DNA from 3 places in the Nocardioides endophyticus genome. Region 3 is predicted to be linked to each of the others. Evidence: predicted binding sites of a transcription regulator. Region 3 holds the regulator's gene; each other region holds the start of a gene.

Region 1 (2,265 bases), on a different contig from region 3:
TGATCCAGTAGTAGATGCCCTCTCCGTTGAAGCCCCACGTCAGAGCGGAGTTCGGGTCGTAGCTGAACTGGTACATCGGCGTCTCGCTGATCACCGTGACGTCGTAGGCATTCGTCGCGGTATTCCAGGTGAAGGCCTTGAGCTTGCCGCCGGAGTTGGCGACGACCGCGCCGGAGTACTCGTCGAGGATCGGTGTCGGGTAGGAGCTCTGGCCCGGGGTCACGGCGGCGCCGAGCGGCTCCATCGTGTCCGCGGCATACGCCCGGAGATCTGTGCTCGTGGCAACGTGCACGATGTTGCGGTCGGAGTCGGGCATGATCGCCGTGGCGTTCTGGATGGGCGCCGCCGTGCCGATCTCCTCGTACACGAGGGTCGCGGGGGCGTCCCAGCTCTCCTTGGTGACGACCGGCTTACCGCCGGGTCCGGTGTAGGTCATGGAAACCGGGTCGATGGCGATCCCGCTGCCGTAGAAGCCGGCGAAAGCCTTGGCTGCCTCCGGTGCGAGATAGGACGTCAGCGGCGTCCACGTCGTCGTGCCGCCGGTGACGGTCGGCGCTCCGCTGTCGAGGTCGATGTCGGCCAGCGGCACCAAGCCGTAGTCGACCATCGCACCGGTGTCGAGGTTCTTGCTCTGCAGCTTGCCGAACAGCGCTTGAGTCTCGCCATCAATGACGAGCTTGAGCCCGCTGATCGTCAGATCGAGCGCACCCTCGTGGGCCTCGAAGTGGGCACTGCCGCCGAGATCGAGCTCAAGGGTCTTGGTCGAGTCGTCGTAGGCGCCGGACTCAACGGGCCACACGAAGGCACCGTCGACCGCGCGCGTGACGCCGCCAGAGACTGTGGTGCCGGCCTCGCCTATGTAGGTGCGCCAAGACTGCTTGAGACCCCAGGTCACGGTGCCTTCGGTGATGGCGATCTCCTCGGCCGAAGCCGGGGACGCCGTGACAAAGCCCAGCGTGCCGAGCAGCAGGGTGAGGACGCACAGCCGACTCCACCAACGCTGCAGGTACGCGGGCTTGCTGGCGCCTTCGGGCACCGTAGGTGTCTCGGACATGCCGCCATCCTCTATCTAGGTGATTAGGCAAGCCTATCCTAATTGACGAGCGGCCTGCGATTCGCTCCAGGTCAGGACGAACGGTTCGACGCCGTTCGCGAAGGCCATCCCAGTGGAGACCGACGAGGTCGGTGGGCCGCGACCTCAGCTACATAGAACATTTGTTCGATTCGAAGTAGTCTCGCTCCATGGACTTCCAGGGTTCGCTGTTCGGGGCGCCCAGCTTCGGGACTGCCAGCGTCGACGCCCCGACCTTCGACCGCGTCGTACGCCGGGAGCTGACGCGTGGCGCCTGGGTCGACATCTGTCCGGCGTGGCTGCCCGAGGCGGATGACGTCTTCGCCGCCATGGTGCAGGACGTGCCGTGGCGCGCGGAGCGACGCCAGATGTACGACCGCGAGGTCGCCGTACCCCGTCTGCTGCACACGTACGGCGTCGGCGAGCCGCTCCCCCATCCGGCCCTGGCGCGGGCGCGTGGGGCGCTGTCGGCGCACTACCGCCCCGAGCTCGGCGAGCCGTTCGTCACCGCGGGCTGCTGCTACTACCGCGATGGTCGCGACAGCGTGGCCTGGCACGGCGACACCATCGGCCGCGGCAAGACCCAGGACACGATGGTCGCGATCGTCTCTCTCGGCGATCCGCGCCGGCTCGCGCTGCGACCGCGGATCGGCGGGCCGTCGATCTCGATCGAGATGGGGCACGGGGACCTGCTGGTGATGGGCGGCTCGTGCCAGCGCACGTGGGAGCATGCCGTCCCCAAGGTGGCGCACGCCGGGCCGCGGGTGTCCGTCCAGTTCCGGCCACTCAACGTGTTCTGAGGTCGGCGTGGTTTCGAGGCTCGTCGCTGGCGCTCCTCGCACCTCAACCACCGGGGCTCGCGCTTGCCGACGTCGTTGATGGGTACAGCGCGGCCATGAACAGCGTCACCGCCGAGCCGGAGGAGATGGACTTCGGCCCGCTCCGCATCGCGTACGACGGCCGCGTCCTCGAGCCGCGCCCCTGGACCGTCGCCCAGTCAGCGTGGGCGGGCGAGATCCTGCCGACCGCGCCGCCGGGGAGCGTGCTCGAGCTGTGCTCGGGCGCCGGGCAGATCGGTCTGCTCGCCGTGGCCGACAGCGATCGCCAGCTGGTGTGCGTCGACCTCAGCCCGGTGGCGTGCGACTACGCCCGGCACAACGCGGATGCCGCGGGGATGTCGGACCGGGTGCAGG
Region 2 (2,265 bases), on a different contig from region 3:
GGTGGCCCTGCAACTCGGCGGCGTGCTCGAGCGCGGTCGCCGCCGACGCGTCGACCAGTTCGATGACTCCCATTCGTCTCCCCCGGTTGGAATGCTTGCATGGAGCGTGAGCGTCTCCGACCCATCCCGAGATCCAGGTGGCTCACGTGAGCCATCCCACCCTGGGGTCGAGCGGGAGTCCACTTCCGAGGCCTCAAATACCCAACGTAGGTGACGCGGATATCGGACACTTCAGATCCCTATGTGGGCGGGGATCTGGGGTTTCAGGGCTCAGGCACCGAGCCAGTGGTTGCGGTTGGTGGGTCACCCAGGTAGTCGACGAAGACGCGGTCGGGGTCGCGGTCGGCCATGGCGCCCTCGAGCCAGCAGGGGCGCCATCGAGAACCAGATGGTGACGGCCTTCTCGTTGGGCAGGGTCGCGTAGGCGCGGCGCATCGCCGGCACACCACCTCAGCTGCCGGAGCCCGAGAGTCAGGCGGTGTCGACGGCCCAGCGGTGGCCTTCGGGGTTGTCCTCGAGCTGGCGGGCGCGTTCGGCCTCGGGCGTGGTGAGCTCGTTGTCGAGGCGGAAGCCCTGCACGGTGTGCGCGAAGTGCCGGGGGAGCGGGCGCGTCTGCAGGTGGAAGCGGGTGACGACGCCGGGGGAGCCGGGGCCGGAGTCCCGAGAAGCCCAGTAGAGATCGGAGTTCTCCGTGACGGAGTAACGCACGAGCTGGCCTTCCGCCGTGACCACGTCGACGGCCACGACGTACTCCGCCGCCCAGCCCCAGCCACGGGCGTTCCAGCCCTGGCCGCCTTGGAGCCGGAAGCCGCCGACGCCGGAATCCAACCGGCCCAGGACACCCGGGCCGGCGACACCAACGCCACGGCCCGCTCGGGTCACCGCCGGTGACGCGACAGACGGGTTATGGGGTCACCGCAGTCTGGGGTTGCGGTGGATGGTTGCGGCCTCGGTCGGCCTGCGGGCCCGCGCGGGTCGACCGTCGTGGCCACCGCCCGAAAACATGACAAAAACAGGGCAAATCAATCCACCCGAACACTCGAACATACATACGAATCGTGGTAGCCTGGAGGCATGGCTCGACGGAAGCGCTCCACCACTCTGATCGCCGGACCCCGGTCCCGCGACGAGTCGCTGCTGGCTGCCGCCGAGGTCACCCACCGCGCGAAGCGGCTCGCGGAGGCGCGTGAGTTCGACCTCGCCGCGCGGTGGGGCGAAGCCCACCCCGGCGACCAGGCCCCCGCACTGGCGTCGGCACCGGTGTACGAGGCGAACGTGTTGTTCGGGGACCGGCCCCTGGAGGTTGCCGGGTACGGCGCACCCACCGTCTCGGAGTTCGCGATCACCGAGTTCGCCACCGCGGTCGGGATGTCGTCGACCGGTGGGCGCAAGTTCCTCGGCGCCGCCCTGGAGACCAAGCACCGCCTCCCGCTGCTCTGGGCCCGGGTGATGGCCGGCGAGGTCCAGGTCTGGAAGGCCCGCCGAGTCACCGAGCACACCATCACCCTGCCCCCACACGCCGCCGCCCAGGTCGACACCCAGATCGCCCCCATCGCCCACCAGTGTTCCTTCGCGGAGATCGAGCGGGTCGCCAACAAGGCCGCCGCCGAAGCCGACGCCGACCAAGGCGAAGAAGACCGCGCCGAGACCGCCGCCGGGCAGTACCTCCGGATCGCGCTCGAGGACGCCGAACACAACCACGGCTACGTCCCCATCGAAGGCCTCCTCGACCTCGACGACGCCCTCGCCCTCGAAGCCGCCATCAAGACCAAGGCCTACGCCCTCCTCGAGCAGCACCCCGAGCTGAACCTCGACCTCGACGAGCGCCGCGCCAAAGCCCTCGGCCACCTCGCCGACCAAGCCCTCACCGGCGGTGATGGGGAGGGTGCCCGGGAGCTGGTCATCTACGCCCACCACGACACCCGCGAGGCCCACGGCATCATCAGCCTCGAAAGCACCGGCGGCCTCAGCAGCACCGGGTCCACCATCACCATCGAGCAGCTCGCCGACTGGTGCCACCACGCCAACACCAAGGTGTCGATCCGACCCGTCCTCGACCTCACCGAGAACCTCTCAACCGACCGGTACCAGCCGACCCCACGGCTACGCGAACAGGTCATCCTCACCTGCCTCACCTGCGTCTTCCCCGGCTGCGGCAAGACCGCGAGGCGTTGCGACCTCGACCACATCACCCCCTGGCACCACGGCGGGAAGACCGACTCCGCCAACCTGGCACCGCTGTGCCGGCTCCACCACCGCCTCAAG
Region 3 (2,265 bases):
CGAGAGTAGGAAGGCGCACCCCACCACTGTCCACGATCGAGCCAAGAAACGCCCAACTCCGGCGCGTCGGCGGCGGGTCGCCGGTGGTTCGAGCTTGTCGAGACCCCCGCAGCGCGGGTGCTCGCTGCTCGACCGACGGCGGGATCCGGCCCCGCCATCAGTCGACGACTGGGGCGTCCTCGTGTGCTGGTGGTGGGTCCAGGGTTCGTCTGGTCCGGTCGCTGCGTGGCCACAGTCGCGGCAGCGGGATGCGACCGACGGCCCGGGCGGCCGCCCAGCCGACCAGAATCACCAGCCAGCCGACGACAGCGTCGATGACCCAGTGGTTGCCGGTCCCGACGATCACGATCGCGGTGCCCACGGCATACGCCCAACCGAGCACGCGCACCCACCTGCGGGTCGCGTAGACCTGCAGCGCCAGGGCCACCCACAGGGACCAGCCGGCGTGGAGAGAGGGGAACGCGGCCAGCTCGTTGGTCAGCCCGCCCAGTCCGCGCGGTGCGGACGCGTCGGCGCCCCACCAGCCGTCGGCTGCGTGCAGGCTGAGGACGTCGACGTATCCACTGATGAAGCGCGGCGGCGCCGTCGGCATCACGAGGTACGCCGCGAGGCCGAGCAGCGTGCCGATGACGAGCGCCCGCCGAGCGGGCCCGTAGCGGTCGGTGCCCAGTCGCCACAACCAGATCAGCACGGCCGCGGTCACGACGTAGTGCAGCGAGGCGTACCAGTAGCTGCCGGCAAGGCCGAGCACGCGATGGTCGGTGAAGAGCTGGTTGAGCGGAACCTCCCAGTGGATGCCCAGGAGGGTCTCGACGTGGAGCAGGTCGTTGGCCCGGGCCAGCGCGGGCTGCAGGCTCGTGTCGGCGAGCAGCCGGGCCAGGCTGTAGAACACCCAGAGCGCGAGGATGAGCAGCAGCTCGAGGGCAGCACGAGCCCAGCGGGTCTTCGTCCGCTGGCGGGCAAGAGCAGGTGCCGTGGTCACAGCACCAGCGTCTTTCATCGGCCCTCCCGTGCCATCGGGGATGTCCCCCTTGATGAACCCCGGGTCCGATCAGGTCATTCCCGGGTGATCAGACCCGCCGCAGCACCGCAGTCACCTTCCCGAGGATGGTCGCGTCAGTGCCGTCAATGGGATCGTAGTTCGGGTTGTGCGGCAGGAGCCACACCTTTCCGTCCTTGCGCTGCAGAGTCTTGACCGTCGCCTCGCCGTCGAGCAGTGCCGCGACGATGTCCCCGTTCTCCGCAGTCTGCTCCTTGCGGATGACCACGTAGTCGCCGTCGCAGATGGCCGCCTCGACCATCGAGTCGCCGGAAACCTCGAGCAGGAAGAGCTCGCCCTCGCCCACCAGCTGCTTCGGGAGCGGGAAGACGTCGTCGTACCGCTCCTCCGCCAGGATCGGCCCACCGGCGGCGATCCGGCCGATCAGCGGGACGTACGCCGCCGACGGCACCTGGTCGCCCACGCCGGTCTCGTCGTACGACGAGTCGTCGGCCGTGCCGAGCGAACGTCGGGCGGCCATCACCTCGGGCAGGAACACCTCGAGCGCCCGGGGACGGTTGGGGTCACGCTTGAGGAAGCCCTTCTCCTCCAGCGTCTTCAGCTGGTGGGCGACGCTCGAGGAGCTGGTCAGCCCGACGGCCTCGCCGATCTCACGCATGCTCGGCGGGTAGCCGCGCATCTCGATCGAGTCCTTGATCGTCGCGAGGACGCGCTGCTGTCGCGGGGTGAGCCCGGTGGCATCGGGCGGCCCGTCGGGCAGCTCGCGCACCGTCATCTTCTTGGCCATGGGTCACACGCTAGCCATCGCGGCCGCTCGGTTCAAACATTTGTTCGAACGGGCGTGTCGGCGCACCGGCCGTCGAAGATCCATCGAACAATTGTTCGGTCGACCTCTTGCGTCGTTCGAACACGTGCTCTAACGTCGTACACACGTTCGATCGAACACCTGATCGAGATGATGGTCCAGGCAGGCCGAGACCGGCTGTCGGTGGCCGCCACTAGAAATGGTGTTACCGAGAAGACCACTTCCCCAGGAGCCACCGATGAGCACCATGACGATCGACCAGATGTTCCAGTCGAGCACCCGCCCGCGCAGCACGGTCCGCCTCACCCGGCGAGGCCGCGTCGTGGTCGTGATGCTGGCCCTGATGGCGGTCCTTGCCGTCGGCATCGTGGTGGCCGCGGGCTCCGTCGCCACCGACAAGGCCGGCACGCCCGAGCCGTCCGCCGTCGTGATGGTCGGCCCCGGCGACACCCTGTGGGAC

Evidence for each region. Region 3 encodes LexA, which represses DNA repair genes until DNA is damaged. Its sites were predicted from a motif close to TCGAACANNTGTTCGA; they were not measured.
Region 1: the regulator LexA is predicted to act here: its motif matches at 1,208-1,223, upstream of ABEA33_RS13615 (alpha-ketoglutarate-dependent dioxygenase AlkB).
Region 2: the regulator LexA is predicted to act here: its motif matches at 1,040-1,055, upstream of ABEA33_RS01790 (HNH endonuclease signature motif containing protein).

Annotation. Positions count from the first base shown of each region.
Region 1 is NZ_BAABKN010000015.1:228,690-230,954, reverse strand. It holds gene ABEA33_RS13620 (HtaA domain-containing protein) at 1-1,054, opposite strand, end outside; gene ABEA33_RS13615 (alpha-ketoglutarate-dependent dioxygenase AlkB) at 1,243-1,872, shown strand; gene ABEA33_RS13610 (methyltransferase) at 1,968-2,265, shown strand, end outside.
Region 2 is NZ_BAABKN010000004.1:138,043-140,307, forward strand. It holds gene ABEA33_RS01780 (hypothetical protein) at 1-73, opposite strand, end outside; gene ABEA33_RS01785 (hypothetical protein) at 472-882, opposite strand; gene ABEA33_RS01790 (HNH endonuclease signature motif containing protein) at 1,075-2,265, shown strand, end outside.
Region 3 is NZ_BAABKN010000014.1:166,477-168,741, reverse strand. It holds gene ABEA33_RS11000 (MXAN_6640 family putative metalloprotease) at 1-19, opposite strand, end outside; gene ABEA33_RS10995 (phosphatase PAP2 family protein) at 158-982, opposite strand; gene lexA (transcriptional repressor LexA) at 1,071-1,787, opposite strand; gene ABEA33_RS10985 (LysM peptidoglycan-binding domain-containing protein) at 2,044-2,265, shown strand, end outside.